Regions from separate parts of the Comamonas koreensis genome, predicted to be linked through region 3. Evidence: riboswitches for the same ligand, from Rfam matches in the RefSeq annotation. Region 3 holds a riboswitch; each other region holds the start of a gene.

Region 1 (6,476 bases), 2.4 Mb from region 3:
GAAGCTCGAAGGCACTGCCCTGACGCTGGAAGTGCAGCAGCAGCTGGGCGACGGCGTGGTGCGTACCATTGCGCTGGGCTCGTCGGACGGTATCAAGCGTGGCCTGATGGTCACCAACACCGGCAAGGCGATCACCGTGCCCGTGGGCAAGGCAACCCTTGGCCGCATCATGGACGTGCTGGGTAACCCCATCGACGAACGCGGTCCTGTGGACCAGACCTTGACCGCTTCCATCCACCGCAAGGCGCCCGCTTATGACGAGCTGGCCCCTGCACAGGAACTGCTGGAAACCGGCATCAAGGTGATTGACCTGGTGTGCCCGTTCGCCAAGGGCGGTAAGGTCGGTCTGTTCGGTGGTGCCGGTGTGGGCAAGACCGTGAACATGATGGAGCTCATCAACAACATCGCCAAGGCGCACAGCGGTCTGTCCGTGTTCGCCGGCGTGGGTGAGCGTACCCGTGAAGGTAACGACTTCTACCACGAAATGTCGGACGCCGGTGTGGTGAACCAGGAGTCGCTCAACGACTCGAAGGTTGCCATGGTGTACGGCCAGATGAACGAGCCACCAGGAAACCGTCTGCGCGTGGCGCTGACCGGCCTGACCATGGCTGAAGCGTTCCGTGACGAAGGCAAGGACGTGCTGTTCTTCGTGGACAACATCTACCGCTACACGCTGGCCGGTACCGAAGTGTCCGCACTGCTGGGCCGTATGCCTTCGGCCGTGGGCTACCAGCCTACGCTGGCCGAAGAAATGGGCCGTCTGCAAGAGCGTATCACCTCGACCAAGGTGGGTTCGATCACCTCGATCCAGGCCGTGTACGTGCCAGCGGACGATTACACCGATCCATCGCCAGCAACGACCTTCGCCCACTTGGACTCCACCGTGGCGCTGTCGCGTGACATTGCTTCGCTGGGTATCTACCCTGCGGTGGACCCCCTGGCGTCGACCAGCCGCCAGCTGGACCCCCAAGTGGTCGGTGAAGAGCACTACTCGGTCGCCCGCCAAGTGCAGGGTACCCTGCAGCGCTACACCGAACTGCGCGACATCATTGCGATTCTGGGTATGGACGAACTGGCTCCCGAAGACAAGCTCGTCGTGGCCCGCGCTCGCAAGATCCAGCGTTTCCTGTCGCAGCCTTTCCACGTTGCTGAAGTGTTCACGGGCGCTCCAGGCAAGTACGTGCCGCTGTCGGAAACCATCCGCGGCTTCAAGATGATCGTCAACGGCGAGTGCGACCACCTGCCCGAGCAAGCCTTCTACATGGTTGGCACGATCGACGAAGCCATCGAGAAGGCGAAGAAGATCTAAGCTTTGCAGAACGGGCTGCCGCACGCAGCCCTGCTCGCAAACTAGTTTCTTTTTCACTCTGAGGATCAAAGATGAACACCTTCCACGTTGATGTGGTCAGTGCTGAAGAATCCATCTTCTCCGGCGAAGCCCGCTTTGTGGCTTTGCCTGGTGAAATGGGCGAACTCGGTATCTACGCCCGCCACACGCCGTTGATCACCCGCATCAAGCCGGGTTCGGTGCGCATTGAGAAGGCCGACGGCGGCGAAGAGTTCATCTTCGTGGCTGGTGGCATTCTCGAAGTGCAACCCGACTGCGTGACCGTGCTGTCCGACACCGCTGTGCGCGGCAAGGACCTGGACGAGCAAAAAGCGGTTGAAGCCAAGCAAAAGGCTGAAGAAGCCCTCAAGAACGCCAAGGGCGAGCTTGACCTGGCCAAGGCCCAATCCGAGCTGTCCGTCATGGCCGCCCAGATTGCCGCCCTGCAAAAATACCGCAAGAAGCGCTGATCCGCTGTTTGCGCAACTGCCACAGGAAAACCACCGCATGCGGTGGTTTTTTTACGCCCGTACCGGATGCGTCGGAGCAGGCCCCGTCTGCAGCACCTGCTGCATATGGATGGTTTGCCACAGCGGGTCGGCATCCTGGTGCAGGGTGATAAAACCCTGGCGCTGCCAGAAGGTTTGCGCGCCTGGCAAAAAAGGATGCGTGTGCAGGTAGAGCCGCTGCACACCCTGCTGCAGCGCCCGCTGACGCAGCTGCGCGAACAGCACGCCAGCCAGGCCTTGCCGGCGCCAGGCCGGGTCCACATACAAGCGCACCACCTCGGCGGTGCCTGCACTGGGCACGGTCAGATGGGCAAAGCGCCCGTCATAGGCGCGGTAGGCAATGCTGCCGATGACGCGGTCGCCCTGCCAGGCCGCCAGCATGCAGCCGCCGGGCGATGCGTAGACCGAGGCAAAGTCGCGCAGGTCGGCCTGCGGCGTGTTGGTATCGACCCGATCGCCAAACATGGTTTGGCGCGCCGCCTGCAAAAAGGCCGCCACCGGCGCGAGATGTTCAACGCGGCGGATGCCGTATGCGCTGGGTGTAGTGGGTGGGTGGTTCATGGCCATCAAACGGCCTGCAGCTTAGCATGCAGGCCCTGTAAATCGGCTACAGTACAGCCACTTTGGTTTCGCAAGAACATGCGCACGGCAGGGTGCCGGGGCATGAGGGAATCCAGGGAGCGCGAGCCGGCAGCCAGCGCCCCAAACGGAACTGCCCCCGCAACTGTAGGCCACGAGCAGGCCATCCATGCGCCACTGAACTGCGGTTCGGGAAGGCGATGGTCTGCGCAGACCGGCCAGTCAGGAGACCTGCCAAGGTCATGCATTCACAACCCACTGGCAAGCCCCTGGTTTGCACAGAGAAACAGGCATGCCACCGGTTTGCGCGCTGCAAGGCGAACATCGCAAACACCGGTGATGCAAACCCATTCATGGCGGATGTGCGTGTGTTTTGATCATGACCGGCGGGGTGTCCGGGCGGTGAGCAGCGTCTCGTCTGCGCAAGCCTGTCCTGGCTCCACCGGGCAGCGCCCCGCACCGGATCGGCTCGCACGGCCCGCATGCCCAGCCTCTACCTAGAGAGACGATTCCGATGCCTGTTCGCCGTTTTGCGCTGCCTGCCCTGTTGGCTACCTGTGTATTCACCTCGCTGTCCGCCTGGGCTGCCCCTTATCCGATGCAGCTGCACAACTGCGGCTACGCGGTGTCCCTCAAGCAGGCGCCCGCCTCGGTCGTCACCATCGGCCAGGCCGGCACCGAGATGCTGTATGCGCTGGGTCTGGGCGACAAGCTGGTGGGCACCTCGCTGTGGTTCAACGCCGTGCTGCCCCAGTTCAAGGCGATCAATGACAAGGTGCCACGCCTTGCGGACAACGACCCGAGCTTCGAGTCGGTGATCGGCAAGCGCCCGGCACTGGTGGTGTCGCAGTTCGAGTGGATGGTCGGCAAGGACGGCGTCGTGGGCACGCGCGAGCAGTTCCATGACCTGGGCATTGCCACCTATGCGATGCCCTCCGACTGTGAAGGCAAGAACAACCTCAAGGGCGCCGATGGCACCCGCACCGCGGCCTACGATGTGCAGGCGCTCTACAAGAGCATCACGCAACTGGCGCAGCTCTTTGATGTGCAGCCCCAGGGCGAGCGCCTGGTCAAGGACCTGCGCGAGCGCCAGGCCAAAGCGGTCGCCAAGGTCCAGGCGGCGCAGCAGCCGAACCTCTCGGCTGCGCTGTGGTTCTCCAGCGCCGATCTGGCCATCGACCCGTATATGGCTGGTAAGAATGGCGTTGCCGGCTACATGCTGCAGACCTTGGGCCTGCGCAATATCGTCGACTCGTCCGAAGAATGGCCCACCGTGGGCTGGGAGACGATTGCCAAGGCCAACCCCTCGGTCCTGGTGATCGCCCGCATGGACCGCCGCCGCTTCCCTGCGGACGACTACCAAAAGAAGCTGGAGTTTCTGAAGATGGACCCGGTCACCCAGCACATGGATGCGGTCAAGAACAACCGCATCGTCATTGTTGATGCCGATGCGCTGCAAGGCTCGATCCGCCTGGTCGATGGCATGGAGCAGATCAGCGATGCGGTACGCAAGCTCGGCCCAGCGGCCGCGCGTTGATCAGCCGCTGATGCAAGGCTCTGCATAATGGTGGCAACGGCATCAGCGCGCCCATCGGCGCTGCGCAGGCCGCTGCATGGGGCCGCCTGGTGCCTGGGCGCGGCACTGGCGATGCTGCTGAGCGTGGCGCTGGGCATCGCCATTGGCGAGACGGCGCTGTCGCCCAGCCTGGTGCTGCAGGTGCTGGCCAACAAGCTGGCCGGTGCCCACTACGCCATCGATCCCATCAGCCAGGGCATTGTCTGGAACTACCGCCTGCCCCGCGCGCTGGTGGCGGCCAGCTGCGGCGCGGGCCTGGCGGTCTCGGGCGTCATTTTGCAATCGCTGCTGCGCAATGCGCTGGCCGAACCCTATTTGCTCGGCATCTCTGCCGGGGCCTCCACCGGCGCAGTGCTGGTGACCGTCGTGGGCATCGGCGCGGGCGCCATCTCGATGACCGTGGGCGCCTTTTTTGGCGCGCTCTGCGCATTTGCACTGGTCGCCCTGCTGGCCCACGCCGCCGGCAGCGGCGGGCTGCGCAACAGCGGCCAGATTGTGCTGGCCGGCATTGCGGGCTCGCAGCTGTTCAATGCGCTGACCTCGCTCATCATCACCAAGTCGGGCAGTGCCGAGCAGGCCCGGGGCATCATGTTCTGGCTGCTGGGCAGCCTGAGCGGCGTGCGCTGGCCCGATACCGTGCTCACCGCCTGCATCGCGATCACCGGTTTGCTGCTGTGCCTGCTGCATACGCGCGCGCTCGATGCCTTCACCTTTGGCAGCGAATCGGCGGCCGCGCTGGGCGTGCCGGTGCGCCGTGTGCAACTGGTGCTGCTGCTGGCCGCGGCGCTGATGACGGCCGTCATGGTCTCCATCGTTGGCGCGATCGGCTTTGTCGGCCTGGTGATTCCACATGCCGCGCGCATGCTGGTCGGCGTCAGCCACCGGCGACTGGTGCCTGCCAGCGCGATGATGGGCGCGGTGTTTCTGATCGCCGCCGATGTGCTCTCGCGCACCCTGATCCGGGGCCAGGTGCTGCCCATTGGCGTCATCACCGCCCTGGTCGGGGCGCCGGTGTTTGCCGTCATCCTGCTCCAAAGCCAGCGGAGGCGCGGATGACGGCGGCACCTCTGGTCTCGGCGGATCAACCCGTGTTGCAGGCCTGTGCTCTGGGCCTGCGCCTGCAGGGCCGGCCGGTTGTCGAGCAGCTCAGCCTGCCGGTGCAGCGCCACGAAATGCTGGGGCTGATCGGCCCCAACGGCTCGGGCAAATCCAGCCTGCTGCGCTTGCTCGCCGGTGTGATCCGGCCCAACGAGGGCCAGGTGCTGCTGCAGGGTCAGCCGCTGCACAAGAGGGGGCGCCGCGCCATTGCGCGCGAGCTGGCCCTGGTGGCGCAGATGGCCGAGACGCACGATGCCATCAGCGTCGAAGACGCGGTGGCGCTGGGGCGCACGCCCTGGCTGTCGGCGCTGCAGCCTTTTGCCGCGCAGGACTGGGAGGCCGTGCAGCAGGCCCTGGATGCCGTGGGCATGGCGGACCGCCGCCACAGCGCCTGGCACAGCCTCTCGGGCGGCGAGCGCCAGCGTGTGCACATCGCACGCGCGCTGGCGCAGCAGCCCGGTGTGCTGCTGCTCGATGAGCCCTGCAACCACCTCGATATCCACCAGCAGCTGTCGCTGATGGCCTTGATCCGCGCCTTGCCCGTCACCAAGGTCGTGGCCCTGCATGACCTGAACCAGGCGCTGGCCTGCGACCGGCTGGCCGTCATGCAGCAAGGCCGGCTCGTTGCGCTGGGCAGGCCCGAGCAGGTGCTCGATGCCGCGCTGCTGGCGCAAGTTTTTCGCGTCGAGGCCAGCGCGCTGGTCGACCCCTGGGACGGCAGCCGCGTGCTGCGTTTTCGCCCGCTTTCTTCTTCCTGACTGTGAGCCGATATGCCCACCCTGAACCACCGAATCTGGCTACCTGTTGTGTTGAGCAGCTTGCTGTGCAGCCAGGCGGGCGCAGAGACTTTTGAAGTCAAGATGCGCAACCGCAGCGCCACCGGCGCAATGACCTATGAGCCCGAGTTTTTGCAGATCAAGCCGGGCGACAAGGTCAAGTTCCTGGCTAGCAGCAGCGGTCACGATGCGGTCAGCATCCCGGGCATGGCGCCCGCCGGTGCCAAGCCCTTCAAGGGCAAGATCAACGAGGAGATCGAGGTCAGCTTTGATGCCGCAGGTTTGTATGGCGTGCAGTGCCTGCCCCATTACGCCATGGGCATGGTGATGCTGGTGCAGGTGGGCGATGCGCCGCTGCCCGGCCTGCAGGTGCCCGCCGAGGTGCCCGAGCGCGCGCAGCAGCGCTTCAAGGACATCGTCAGCCGTGCCTCGGCGCCGCGCTGAACCGCTATCGCAATTTTGGGCAACACAAGACAATGACTTATTTCAAATGGATGGCGCGCAGCAGCGGCCTGGCGGCGCTGGCCCTGGCGGCAGGCCATGTGCAGGCGGGCGCGCAGGACGAGGCTAAGGGCTTCATCGAAGGCGCGAGCCTGGGCATGGTCAACCGC
Region 2 (6,476 bases), 1.2 Mb from region 3:
GCAACCAGGTCCTGGTCTTTCCAGACCGGCGCATTGGCAAAGGGTTGCAGGCGCAGTTCATCGACGCTGGCGGACGGCGCAGCTTGGGCCATCGGCAACGCGAGCATCAGCGCCACACGGGCCAGTGCCTGCCGCAAAAGGGGTCGGGGAGCCATCAACAAGGCCATCATTTCATCTGCAGCGGCAAGCCCGCTGCCATCAGTTGCACGCGGTTGCAGGCCGCTGCCGCTTGCTGGTTGAGCAGACCCAGCGCATCGACAAAGGCGCGCACCTCGCGGCCCATCGGAATGACACCCAGGCCAATCTCATTGCTGACCAAAATGACAGGCCCCGGTGCGGCCTGCAGGGCAGCGACAAAGGCATCGCACTGTACCTGCCAGGCTTGCGCAGGTGAAAGCGCTGGAGGCTCCATCGGCATCAACCAGTTGGTGAGCCACAGGGTCAGGCAGTCGACCACCAGCAGGTGTTCGGGCCGGCTGCTCGCCAGCAGCTGCTGGGCGACGTCGCGCGGCGCCTCCACGGTGGCCAGTTGCGGCACGCGGGCGCGGCGGTCACGCTGGTGGCGCGCAATGCGCTCGTGCATCTCGGCGTCATACGCGGTGCCGGTGGCGACCAGGCTGGCGCTGCGGCCGGCATCGGCCTGCAGCCAGGCGCGCGCCAGCAGCTCGGCCTGGCGTGATTTGCCCGATTTCTGCCCGCCCAGCAGCAAGAGCTTCAGCGGCGCTCCATCAACGTGGAAAAGAGAGTCATCCATGCCGCGCATCTTAGGCGTTCAACGCCTCACGGTGCCAGGCCTGCGGATTGACCACCGGCATGTCCACCCCCAGCAAGGCCGCTACGGCCTGCGGGCACGAGGGAAACCAGGCATGGAAATAGCTCGCATGGATGCTGCCCTGCTGGTAGACGGCTTCGCCCTTGCCGCTCTCGGCCGCCTGGCCCGGGCGGCTGCTGCGCGCCACTTCCAGGGCCTCACTCTGCAGCTTGGAATAGTGAAAGGTATGGCCGCGCAGCATGCCCCAGGGCGTCAGCAGCTGCTGCATGCCCAGACCCGCCAGGCGCTGGTGCATCACGGCCTGCGCTGGCAGCAAGCCCCACAAGCTGTGCCAGCGGCTGTCCAGGTCGGTCAGGCCCTCGGCCAGTGCCACCATGCCGCCGCATTCGGCCCAGACGGGCTTGCGCTGTTCCAGGTGCGCCTGCAGATCCAGCTGCAAGCCGGCATTGGCCTTGAGCGCGGGCAGGTGCAGCTCCGGGTAGCCGCCAGGCAGCCACAGCGCATCGCAGGCGGGCAGGCGGTCGCCTGCGATCGGCGAGAAAAAGGCCAGCTCGGCGCCCATGGCCTGCAGGCATTCCAGATTGGCGGTGTAGATAAAGCTGAAAGCGGCATCGCGGGCGACGGCAATGCGGCGCCCGGCCAGCCAGGCGGGCACCGGGGCGGCAACAGCAGGCGCGGTAAAGGCCACCGTCCAGCGCTGCTGCCACTCTTGCCAGCTCAGCTGGCCCAGCGGCGTTAGCGCCAGCACGTCGGCGGCGGCATCCAGGCGCTCGGCAGCGTCGTGCAGCTCATGGGCTGCCACCAGGCCCAGGTGGCGCTCGGGCAGCAGGTTGGCGCGCGGTTTCGCAGCATCGAGGCTCACCTGGTGCATCGCGCCCAGCCACAGTGCCGGGTCGCGCAGGCCGCTGCGCAGCAGCTCACCATGGTGGGCAGTGGCCACGCGGTTGGCCAGCACACCGGCCAGCTGCAGGCCTGGGTCATAGTGCTGCAGGCCATGGGCAATGGCGCCAAAGGTAGCGGCCATGGCCGATGCATCGACCACCACCACAGCGGAGATGCCCAGCGACTTGGCCAGCTCGGCCGCGCTGTTGGCACCATCGAACAGGCCCATCACGCCTTCGATCAGCAGCACATCGTTGCTTTGCGCGGCCTGAAACAGGCGTGCGCGCACATCCACTTCACCGTTCATCCAGCGATCCAGCGCATGCACGGGCTGGCCGCTGGCCAGGCGCAGCCACTGCGGATCGAGAAAATCCGGGCCGCATTTGAACACCTGGACCCGCCGGCCCTGGCGGGCATGCAGGCGCGCCAAGGCTGCCGTCACCGTGGTCTTGCCCTGGCCCGATGCGGGCGCCGCAATCAGCAGTGCCACGCAAGCGGCCGTTGGGCGGTCCTGAACCGTCGTCTCTGTCATGGCTGGCTTATCCCCTCTGCGCTCAGCGCGGCATCCACTTCACACCCACATACACGCTGCGACCTTCGGTGGCATAGGTGCGTGCGGTCTGGTAGCGCTTGTCGGCCAGGTTGTTGATACGGGCGATCAGGTTCACATCCTTGGCCACCTCGGTCTGCGCCGACAGGTTGAACAAGGTGTAGCCGCCCAGCACATTGGTGTTGGCGGCATTGTCAAAGCGCTTGGCGCTGGTCTGCAGGTCGGCCGCCCAGGTCCAACCGGCTGCACGCGTCTCGGCGCCCAGGGTGGCATAGCGCTTGGCGCGGCGCGCCAGCAGCTTGTCGTTTTCGGTATCGCGCGGGTTCTGGAAGTCGACCGAACCATGCAGGTTGAACGCGCCCAGCTTGGTCGTGGCCGCCAAGGTAATGCCTTCCAGGCGTGCCTTGCCCACATTGGCATAGCAGCCGAATTCGCTGTCGCAACTGCCGGGCGACGAGAAGTTGATCAGGTTGGTGACCCGGTTGCGGTAGGCCGTGGCCGAGAAGCTGTCGGCACCCTGCGCCCAGCGCAGGCCCAGCTCGGCATTGCGGCTTTTCTCGGGCTGCAGCGATGCGTCGCCGTATTCGCTAAAGCGCTGGTAGAGCGTGGGCGCGCGAAAGGCCGTGCCCACTGTCGCGGTGGCGCGCCAGTTGGTTGCAAAGGCATAGCCATAGGCAGCGCTGCCGGTGGTCTTGCCGCCGAACTCGCTGTCGTCATCCCGGCGCAGGTTCAGCTGCACCGTGTGCGGGCCGGTGTTCAGGCCATAGCCCAGCGCCAGCGCATTCTGGTGGCGGTCGCGGTCAATGCCGCCATTCGTCAGCGCGTCGTCACGCCGCTCCAGTGCGGCCGTCAAGGTGTGGACGCCCAGGCGCCAGGTATTTTGGAACAGGTAGTTATGCAGGCGCGTGTCCGTCTGGTAGGGCGAGGGCCGGGTCTCGTAATAGTCGCGCGACTGGCTGAACTGCAGCTTGGTACTGTAGTGCTCGGTCCACTGCGCCTGCCAGTTCAGGCCCAGCGCATACATCTTGTTGAGGCTGCGGTCGTCCTCGGTCAGGCTGCTGTCGTAGCCCGAGTTCACATCGCTGGCCAGCAAGGTGGCTTCGAGCCGGTGCTGGCCGTTGAGCTGGTAGCCCAGGCGGCCGCTGACCGCATTGCTGCGGTAGTCGTCCTTGTCTGGGTTGGCGGTGGCCACGGTGCGGGCATTGAAGCCATCGGTCTGCGAGCGGTTCAGACCCAGCGCGTAATCCCAGCCGTCGGCGCTGCCGGAGATACCGGCCTCGGCCGTGAACGTGCCCCGGTTGCCAAAGCCCAGGCCGACATAGGGCTGGGGCGTGCCCTCACCTTTCTTGGTGAAGATCTGCACTACGCCGCCCATCGCGTCCGAGCCGTAGACGGCAGCGGCCGGGCCGCGCAGCACTTCGATGCGATCGATCAGCGCCAGCGGAATCGATTGCCAGGAGGCGCCGCCGGTCGATTGCGAATCCATGCGCACGCCATCAACATAGACAGCGGTAAAGCGCGAATCGGCGCCGCGCATGAACACGCTGGTCGTCGTGCCCGGCCCGCCGTTGCGCGAAATCTGGATGCCCGGCACGCGCGCCAGCACATCGGCCACGCTGCCCGGGCCCTGGCGCTCGATGGTCTGCGCATCGATGATGGACATGTCGGCCACCAGATCGGACAGCGGCTGCTCGATGCGGTTGGCGGTCACCACCATCTCTTGCAGGTTTTTACCCTCTGTTTCCAGGGCGGCTGGGGCCTGCTGCGCCTGTGCTGGCAGCGCAAACAGGGGCAGCGCCGCTGCGATGGCCAAGGCCAAAAAACGGGGGGTATGGAGGGTGCGCGAGCGGGGCGCAAGCGCGGGACGCGCGCAGGGGCGTGTCGAAAAAGCAGAGGAAAACATGCACTGAGTTGGTGATGAACCACCCCGCGCCAGCCTCCCCGCCGGCAATGGGGAACACGGAAGCCGCGGCAAGGCCTCAGCCACGCGCCTCCACTATTGTTGGCCGGTATCCGGGCTGGCGATGACACAGCACACGCCTTCCCAAACACTTGTTCAAGGTATTCAGTGGCATAGTGGTGGCTGTGGATGGCGCAAAAGCCAACCATCGCTTACCGTTGCGGGGGCAGCGCAGGTTGCGTAAGGCTTGTAGGGCACAAGCGGCGCTCCTGCTTCCCGTTGAACTGCCCCCATGTGAACCACTGGGGCGAGCACCAACGGGTACAATTTTAGCGTTAAACCCATTGCGCACTTAAGAAGACTGTCTCTCTATGGCCACTACGCCTTCTATGGATCTGATGCTTGAGCGGGTGGAGGCACTGCTGAGCCGTCATGAGGCTTTGCAACGCGCCCACGCCCAATTGCAAGAGCAAGTCACCACCCTGACCCAGGAGCGCGACTCCCTCCAATCGCGCCTGACAGCGGCCCGCGCCCGCGTGGATGCACTGATCGAACGCCTGCCCAAGACCTTTGACCAGGACGAATGATGAAACAGCTGGAAGTACACATCATGCAGCAAAGCTATATGCTGGGCTGCCCCGAAGGCCAGGAAGCACGTCTGCTGGCTGCCGTCAAGCATGTCGATGAGGCCATGAGCGGCATCCGCGACGCGGGCAAGATCCGTGGCCGCGAGCGCATCGCTGTGCTGGCGGCCCTCAATGTCGCTTTTGACCTGCTTGATTTGCAAGTGCAAAACAGCCAGCTCAGCCAGACCGCAGACGCCCTGCAGGCGCAAGCTGCTGCGCAGTCTGCCGCGATGGTTGAGGTCCAGGCCCAGACCGCCCCTGGGGACCAGGCGAGCCTGGACTGGGATGCGCCCCGTGTGCAGTCGGTGATGCAACGGCTGGACGCGGCGCTGGCGCCGGCCCCCGCGCAACCGGCCGACACCCTGGGCACCAGCGCTTGAGGCACTGCCGCGAGCAGGCGCCAACACCAGATTGCCGCGCCATGCAATGCCTGGCTGCAAAATATCACGCCACCCATTGCTCAATCTGGCTAACCAGCTATCTTTTTTGACCAATCCAGGCACATTGAATTGCAGTTTTGGTGGGTGCGGCAGGCGCGAGCGATTACAATGAAAGCGTTCGCAGCCCTGCTGGACTTTATAGTTCCTTGAACCAATGCTCTACGAGCACGGGCTTGGTACATTACCTATTGAGCGTGATCGTCTCGCGTCAGATGAACCCAACGATAGGTTGCCCTCGCCCACCTGAACCCCCGGTTCAGGATGACGGTCCAGTGGATCCGCTGCGAACACCTGATTTTTTCGGGCAGGCTCCGCCCAACCTGTCTTCTCCTCTCCGCGACAGCGGGGTTTCAGGCCACCTGTTTCAGGTGGCCTTTTTACTGCGCGCCATGACTGATCCTCTTGTTTTGCTGCCGCTGTCGTTTCTGGGCCTGATCGGCGGTTTTCTGGCGGGCCTGCTGGGCATTGGCGGCGGCATGGTGCTGGTGCCCTTCATCACCTACATCCTGGGCACCCAGGGCGTGGCGCCGGAGCTGGCGATCAAGATGGCGATTGCCACCTCGATGGCGACCATCGTCTTCACCTCGATGTCCAGCGTGCGCGCCCACCACCAGCATGGCGCGGTGCGCTGGGACCTTGTCAAACGCCTGGCCCCGGGCATTGTGCTGGGCGGCCTGCTGGCCAGCCTGGGTATTTTTGCGGTGCTCAAGGGCAGCTACCTGGGTTTGTTTTTTGGCCTGTTCATTGGCTACTCGGCACTGCGCATGTTCCGCAAGCCCAACAGCCAGGCCATGCGCGCCATGCCGGGCACGGCCGGCCAGCTGGCTGCGGGTGGCGTGATCGGCTGCCTCTCGGGCCTGGTGGGCGCGGGCGGCGCCTTCATCAGCGTGCCTTTCATGACTTGGTGCAGCGTGCCGATGCACAACGCGGTAGCCACGAGCTCGGCGCTGGGCTTTCCGATTGCGGTCACCAATGTCATCGGCTTCATGGTGGCCGGCCTGCACCTGCAGGGGCTGCCACCGCATTCGCTGGGTTATATCTGGCTGCCCGGCCTGGCCGCCATTGCCACCTGCAGCGTGCTGACCGCGCCGCTGGGCGCCCGCGCCGCGCACCGGCTGCCGGTGGGCCAGCTCAAGAAGATCTTTGGCGGCATCTTGCTGTGCCTGGCGCTCTACATGCTCTACAAGAGCCTGGCGGCCTGGCAGGGCTGAGGCCTGCCCACGCCCTGCCCTCAGATAATCCGCGAGAAGCGCGCCCGGTTGCGGTCGGCCTGCAGGTTCTTGTCAAACACCATGGCGACGCCACG
Region 3 (6,476 bases):
CAGCGGTGCTGGGCAAGGTGTTCTTTGCCACCAGCTCGCCCACCATGCAGATCACCGCATCTTGGGCGGCCTTTGCGATTGCGTTTTTTGCCCGGCCCATTGGCGGCATCTTCTTTGGCTCGCTGGGCGACAAGTACGGCAGAAAGCGGGTGCTGACCATCACCATCATCATGATGGCGATCTCCACCTTTTTGATTGGCGTGCTGCCCGGCTATGCGAGCATCGGCATTGCCGCGCCGCTGCTCCTGATCGTGCTGCGCCTGATGCAGGGGCTGTCGGCCGGTGGCGAGGCCAGTGGCGCGGCCATCTTTGTGGCCGAGTACTGCCGCGACCGCAACCGCACCTTGCTCACCAGCTGGGTTGAGGTGGGCTGCATGGCGGGCTTTTTCTTCGGTGCCTCGGTCTCGGCCATTCTGACGATGTTCTTCAGCGCCGAGCAGATCCTGGACTGGGCCTGGCGCATTCCGTTTCTGATTGCGCTGCCGCTGGGCGCCATTGGCCTCTATATCCGCAAGTACCTGGAAGAGACCCCCACCTTCATGGCCATGAAGCAGCAGCATGACGCACTGGCCCAGGCGAGCTGGAAGGTGCTGTTCGCCACGCACAAGAAAGAGCTGTTCCAGTCCGCTGGCATCATCATCGTGACCAATGTCACCTTGTTCACCGTCGTCACCTATATCCCGACCTACTTTGTCAGCGCGCTGCATGTCGATGTGGCCACCGGCCTCAAGCTCTCGCTGGGCCCGCAGCTCTTTTTGGTGGTGATGATCCCGATCATGGGCCTGCTGGCCGACAAGCTCAGTCGCAAGACGATGATGATCGCTGCGAGCCTGGCGATTGCGGTACTGGCCGTGCCTTGCTTTCACCTGCTGCTCGAAGGCAGCACCGCCGCCAAGATCTTGTCCTTGATGGTGCTCAACTTCTGTCTGGCCATGCTGCTGGGCAGCATCTACTCGATCATCCCTTCGATGTTCCACACCAGCGTGCGCTTCAAGGGCATGGCGCTGAGCTACAACGTGGCTGTGGCGATGTTTGCCGGCACCGCGCCGATGATCAACTCCTGGTTGATTGCCCGCACCGGCAACCCGGTCGTGCCTGCCTACTACCTCATTGGCGCGGCAATCATTGGCCTCATCGCCCTGGTCAGCAGCCGGGACCGCACCGGTTTGCCGATGCATGGTGATCCGGTCCAGTAAGGCCATGCGCTGCTGAGCGCTGCGCCAGCCCGAACGCATCCTTTCTGGATGCGTTTTTTTATGCATCAGCGGGGCAGGGCGCAGCAGGCAAGAGCGGTGGCATGCCGGCCCGCTGGGCGCCGGGCTGCGACCTATAATCATCGCCAGCCCGGGCTCTGCCTCTCCTGGCCTGGCGCTCCTCCATGAAATACAAGCTCCCGCCCCTGCAGCCACTGCGCGTGTTCGAGTCCGTCTACCGCCATGGCTCGATCCGCAAGGCGGCCGACGAGCTGTGCCTGACGCCACAGGCCGCCAGCCAGCAACTCAAGCAATTGGAAAGTGCGCTGGATGTGCAACTTTTCGAGCGCGGCGCGCGGGGCCTGGCGGCCAGCGCCGAGGCGCAGACCTTGTACCACTATGTGGAGCAGGGGCTCGATGCACTGAGCCAGGGGCTGGAAGCCGTGCGCTCCCACTACAAGGCTGCGCAGTTCCATATCCAGGTCAGCCCATACTTTGCAACCCAGTACCTGATCCGCTCGCTGCCCTCGTTCACCAAGGATTACCCGGAGCTCGATCTGCGCATCTCCATCGGTGTGGAGCTGCCTTCGTTCGATAGCGGCGATCTGGATGCAGCCATTGTCTGGGGCTACGGCGGTGTGGACCACCTCGATGAAACGCCGCTGCTCGAAGACCTCAAGGTGATCGTGGCTGCGCCGCAGCTGCTGGCCGAGCACCCGGTGGAGACAGCGCAGGATTTGCCGCACCACCGGCTGATATCGCCGCTGACGCACAACAGTCTGTGGCAGGACATTTATGCGATGCTGGGCCTGGAGCCCGGCGGCAAGCATGTCAGCCCCATGCTGCTGCACACGCACGATGCGATGCTGCAAGCCGTTCTCAGCGGGCAGGGCGTGGGCCTGCTGTCCTATGTCGATGCGCTCAGCTATATCCACAGCGGCAAGCTGCTCGCACCCTTTGGGGCCGAGCTGCTGCGCCAACTGCCGATGGACAGAACGCCCAAGTTCCACCTCTACACCCGCCGGGGCGGGGGAGAGCGCCCAATCCAGGCCAGCTTTCGGCAGTGGCTGCTGGGCCAGCTGCGCAGCACTGACTTCATCGGCTATGCGACGCGGCTGCCGCAGGGCTGATACAGCCACTGGGGCATGCGCTGTATCGCCCAGCTGACACAGGCCATGGCCAAAAGGCACTGCCCGGGCTTGCGGCTGGTACACTGGCTGCGCTTTGAAAAAAGCCTATCTACAGGTGCTCGCATGCGAGTGAAACGGGAACAAGGTCGGGAGTGCGCTCCCCCAAGCCTTGGCTGCCCCCGCAACGGTAGACAGGAAACGTAGCCGATGCGGCCCGCTCCCACGCGGGCCCAGTCACTGGGGTTGAGAGAGTGTCCACGCCTGCCAGGCAATAAGACACCCGCACCCTGGGAAGACCGGCTACCGGGTCAGCGCCTGCGCTGCACCGCCTGTAAGCCCGGAGACCGGCCTGTTCCTAGTCGCAGTGCGCGCTGTGCCTCTGGCCAGCACGTGCTCTCTCAACTGTCTGCGGGGTGTGGACGGCGGTTCTTCGCGCGACCCCGTCTTGGGGGGTGACCGCGTGCAGTGCAGCCCCCGCATCAGGCAGTTAGCGCCTTTTGTTCAAATGACTGCAGTTCCTTTTCCGAAAAACCGGCTCCTGGCCGCCCAGCGGCTCTCTTCCTCCTTGCGCCTGGTAGGCAGCTCCTGTGTTCTGTGTTTGCCCGCCTTGGGCATCGCAGTAGCCCATGCCCAAGAAGCCTCACTGCCTGAAGTGGTGGTGAGCGACCAGCGCAGCGAGCCCAATGCGCTCCAGCTGCCGTCGACCTCGGCGAGCAAGCTGGCCGTGCCGCTGCAGGACCTGCCCGCCAGTGTCAGCTCGGTCTCGGCCGTGCAGGTACAAGAGCGTGCCGACTACGAGGTGGTCGATGCCGTGGGCCGCAGCGTGGGCCTGAGTGCCAATGGCACGCCTGGCAATGGCGGGCTGTCGTTCTCCAGCCGGGGCTTTACCGGTGTGAACTCGGTCGGCGTGGCCGAAGACGGGCTGAGCCTGGGGGTTGCAGCCGGCACCGTGGCCTATCCCAATTCCAGCTGGGGCTATGAGCGCTTTGATGTGCTGCGCGGCCCCGCATCGCTGATGTACGGCAGCGGCACCATGGGCGCCACGGTGAACGCGGTGCGCAAGGAACCCAGCCGCAGTACATCGACCGAAGTGCTGCTGGGCGCTGGCTCCCACGGCACCGCCCGCGCGGGCCTGGGCAGCACCGGCGCGCTGAGCGACAGCCTGAGCTACCGCCTGGATGTTTACGGCGATCGCACCGATGGCGAGCGCCAACTGGGAAACAGCGACAGCAAGAAGATCATGAGCGCCATCCGCTGGCAGGCGAGCAGCGATCTGCGCCTGGACCTGACGGCCGATGTCAGCGACCAAAGGCCCGAGCGCTACTTTGGCACCCCGGTGGTCGATGGCAAGCCGGTGGCGGCGCTGGGCGACCGCAATTTCAACTTTCTCGACAGCGACATCCACTACAAGGACCAGCGCTACAAATTGAGGGCCGAGTGGAATGTGAGCGAGGCGCTGGTGCTGCGCAACGAGACCTACCATATGAAGGCCGACCGCCACTGGAAGAACATCGAAGGCTATGACTACGATGCCAGCACGCGCACGGTTCACCGCTACGACTACCTGGAGATCGGCCACGACCTGGAGCAAAGCGGCAACCGCTTAGGCGCCGTTTTCAAGCCCGGCCAGCATGAGATAGCGATGGGCTGGGATGTGTCGCAGGCCAAGTTCACTGCGCTCAACAGCTCGCCCTATACCGGTGAATCCGATGTGCCGCTGACCGGTAGCACCAGTGGCTACTGGGACAGCCCAGACCCTTACAAGCCGCGCATGACCTCGCGCATCCGCCAAAACGCCTTCTACCTGGAAGACGCCTGGAAGCTGGGCGAGCAGTGGCTGCTGATGGCCGGCCTGCGCCGCGACCTCTATGATTTTGACCGCATGGATTTGCTGAGCCAAGCCCGCTTTGACAAGACCTTGGGCGGCACCTCTTGGCGCCTGGGCCTCACGCACAAGCTGGACCAGAACACCAGCCTCTATGCCCAGGTCAGTACCGGCCATGACCCGGTCAACAGCCTGCTGTCGCTGACCCAGTCGCAAACCGGCTTTACATTGAGCAAAGGCCGCCAGGTGGAAGTGGGCATCAAGCAGCAGCTGCCCAATGGCCAGGGCGAATGGACCCTGGCGGTCTTTGATATCCGCAAGAAGGACATCATCACCCGCGATCCGGACCGGCCAGCGCTGTTGATCCAGGGCGGCAAGCAGTCGTCCAAGGGGATCGAGCTGGCAGGCAGCTGGCGGGCGACCAAGGCCTGGCGCTTCGAGGGCAACCTGGGCTATGCGGATGCCCAGTTCGACGAGCTGCTCGAAGGCGCCACAGCCATTGACCGCGCTGGCAACCAGCCGGCCAATGTACCGCGCTACACGGCCAATGCCTGGGCCCATTACCAGACGGGCGATTGGCGCGCATCGCTGGGCCTGCGCCATGTTGCCAGCCGCTACACCAGCAATGCCAATACCGCGCAGCTCCCCGCCTACACGGTGGCCGATGCGGTGCTGGGCTGGAACCTGAACCGCACAACCACCTTGAACCTGGTGGGCCGCAATCTGGCCAACAAACGCTATGCTGCATCGTCCTACGGCTCGCAATGGCTGATGGGCAATGGCCGCAGCTTTGAGCTAATGGCCCATCTGCGTTTCTGAGCAAGGTAGAGCATGACCACAAGCGCTTCCCGGCAAACCCTGCGTGCCCTGGCGGCAGCTGCTGCCCTGGTGCTGACCGGCTGCGACCGGCCAGGGGGCCAGCAGCCGCCCAGCCGCCCCAGCCAGGCGGCGGCCATCCCCATGGCCGAAGCGGCAGCAGTGCCCGCAGGCCTGCGGGCTGCGCCGTTGGAGATCGATGTCTGCGGCCAGCCCCAGCGCTATGACCGGGTGCCGCAGCGTGCCATCACGCACGATGTGAACATCACCGAGATGTTCCTGTTTCTGGGCCTGGGGCCCAGGCTGGTCGGCTACTCGGGCATACCGTCGCGCAAGGAAATCAGCCCCGAGCTGATGACCCAGCTCGCCCAGGTGCCCAAGCTGTCATCGCAGGACATGAACCTGGAAAACATGCTCGAGGCCCGCGCCGACTTTGTGTTTGGCGGCTGGAGCTATGGCTTTCGCCCCGGCGGGGTGACGCCCGAGCTGCTGGCCCAGCATGGCGTGGCCAGCTATGTGCTGTCCGAGTCCTGCATCCATGTGCAAAAGCGCGAGCGTGTGGCGCTGGGCGACACCTTGGCAGACCTGCGCAATGTGGCGCGTATCTTTGCTATCGAAGCCCAAGCGCAAGGGCAGATTGACAAATTGCAGGCCTCGATCGACCAGCTGGCCGCGCAGATGCAGGGCAATACGCACAGGCCGCGCGTCTTTGTGTTTGACAGCGGCGAGAAGATACCCACGACCGTGGGCGGTTTTGGCATGCCCCAGGCCATGCTCGATGCCGCAGGCGGCAGCAATATCTTTGCCGACATCGCCAGCAACTGGCCCAAGGGCAACTGGGAGGATGTGATCACCCGCGATCCGGAATGGATCATCATCATCGACTATGGCCGGCCCAGCGCCCAGGGCAAGATCGATTTTCTGCGCGCCAAGCCTGAGCTGGCTGGGGTGTCTGCGATCCGCGAGCAGCGCTTTTTTGTCATCAGCTATGCCGAAGCCACCCCAGGCCCGCGCAATGTGCATGTGGCCCAGCGCCTGGCTGCCGCCCTGCACCCGGATCGCCGTATCACCGTGGACTCCGTTCCCTGGCTGCCTGCAGCGGAGCCCAAGCCGTGAGCCATGCGCCGGGCTGCGACGGCCTGCATGAACGCCAGCGGCGCGCGCCCTGGTCCTTGGCGCTGTGCCTGCTGCTGCTCTTGGCCCTGCTGCTGGCCAGCGGCCTGGCCGCCATCACCTGGGGCTCGGCATCGCTGCACGCGTCAACGGTGTGGTCGGTCATCTGGCAGCAGCTGCTGGGCGGCGGGTGGCAGCCCGATGCTGGGCAGGGCGGCATCAGCCAGCAGCACTACCAGATTGTCTGGATGGTGCGCATGCCCCGGGTGCTGCTCGCGGCGCTCGTCGGCACCGGCCTGGCCGTCGTGGGCGTGGTGATGCAGGCGATGGTGCGCAACCCGCTGGCCGACCCCTACATGCTGGGCGTGTCCTCGGGGGCATCGGTGGGGGCCGTCTCGG

What was found. Region 3 has a riboswitch for cobalamin ahead of F0Q04_RS13765 (TonB-dependent receptor). Riboswitches for the same ligand answer to the same signal wherever they lie in the genome.
Region 1: linked by a shared signal. The riboswitch ahead of F0Q04_RS00800 (ABC transporter substrate-binding protein) and the one ahead of F0Q04_RS13765 (TonB-dependent receptor) in region 3 are both predicted to bind cobalamin.
Region 2: linked by a shared signal. The riboswitch ahead of F0Q04_RS19165 (TonB-dependent receptor domain-containing protein) and the one ahead of F0Q04_RS13765 (TonB-dependent receptor) in region 3 are both predicted to bind cobalamin.

Annotation. Positions count from the first base shown of each region.
Region 1 covers NZ_CP043575.1:169,235-175,710, reverse strand. The annotation lists gene atpD (F0F1 ATP synthase subunit beta) at 1-1,309, shown strand, start outside; gene F0Q04_RS00810 (F0F1 ATP synthase subunit epsilon) at 1,381-1,797, shown strand; gene F0Q04_RS00805 (GNAT family N-acetyltransferase) at 1,849-2,397, opposite strand; cobalamin riboswitch at 2,444-2,669, shown strand; gene F0Q04_RS00800 (ABC transporter substrate-binding protein) at 2,930-3,952, shown strand; gene F0Q04_RS00795 (FecCD family ABC transporter permease) at 3,980-5,047, shown strand; gene F0Q04_RS00790 (ABC transporter ATP-binding protein) at 5,044-5,847, shown strand; gene F0Q04_RS00785 (pseudoazurin) at 5,860-6,309, shown strand; gene F0Q04_RS00780 (OprD family outer membrane porin) at 6,342-6,476, shown strand, end outside.
Region 2 covers NZ_CP043575.1:4,199,175-4,205,650, forward strand. The annotation lists gene F0Q04_RS19150 (ABC transporter substrate-binding protein) at 1-155, opposite strand, end outside; gene F0Q04_RS19155 (bifunctional adenosylcobinamide kinase/adenosylcobinamide-phosphate guanylyltransferase) at 167-754, opposite strand; gene F0Q04_RS19160 (cobyrinate a,c-diamide synthase) at 765-2,186, opposite strand; gene F0Q04_RS19165 (TonB-dependent receptor domain-containing protein) at 2,209-4,107, opposite strand; cobalamin riboswitch at 4,191-4,438, opposite strand; gene F0Q04_RS19170 (hypothetical protein) at 4,476-4,691, shown strand; gene F0Q04_RS19175 (cell division protein ZapA) at 4,691-5,110, shown strand; gene F0Q04_RS19180 (sulfite exporter TauE/SafE family protein) at 5,560-6,381, shown strand; gene hemN (oxygen-independent coproporphyrinogen III oxidase) at 6,402-6,476, opposite strand, start outside.
Region 3 covers NZ_CP043575.1:3,034,587-3,041,062, reverse strand. The annotation lists gene F0Q04_RS13775 (MFS transporter) at 1-1,196, shown strand, start outside; gene F0Q04_RS13770 (LysR substrate-binding domain-containing protein) at 1,379-2,323, shown strand; cobalamin riboswitch at 2,420-2,691, shown strand; gene F0Q04_RS13765 (TonB-dependent receptor) at 2,931-4,967, shown strand; gene F0Q04_RS13760 (ABC transporter substrate-binding protein) at 4,980-6,080, shown strand; gene F0Q04_RS13755 (FecCD family ABC transporter permease) at 6,077-6,476, shown strand, end outside.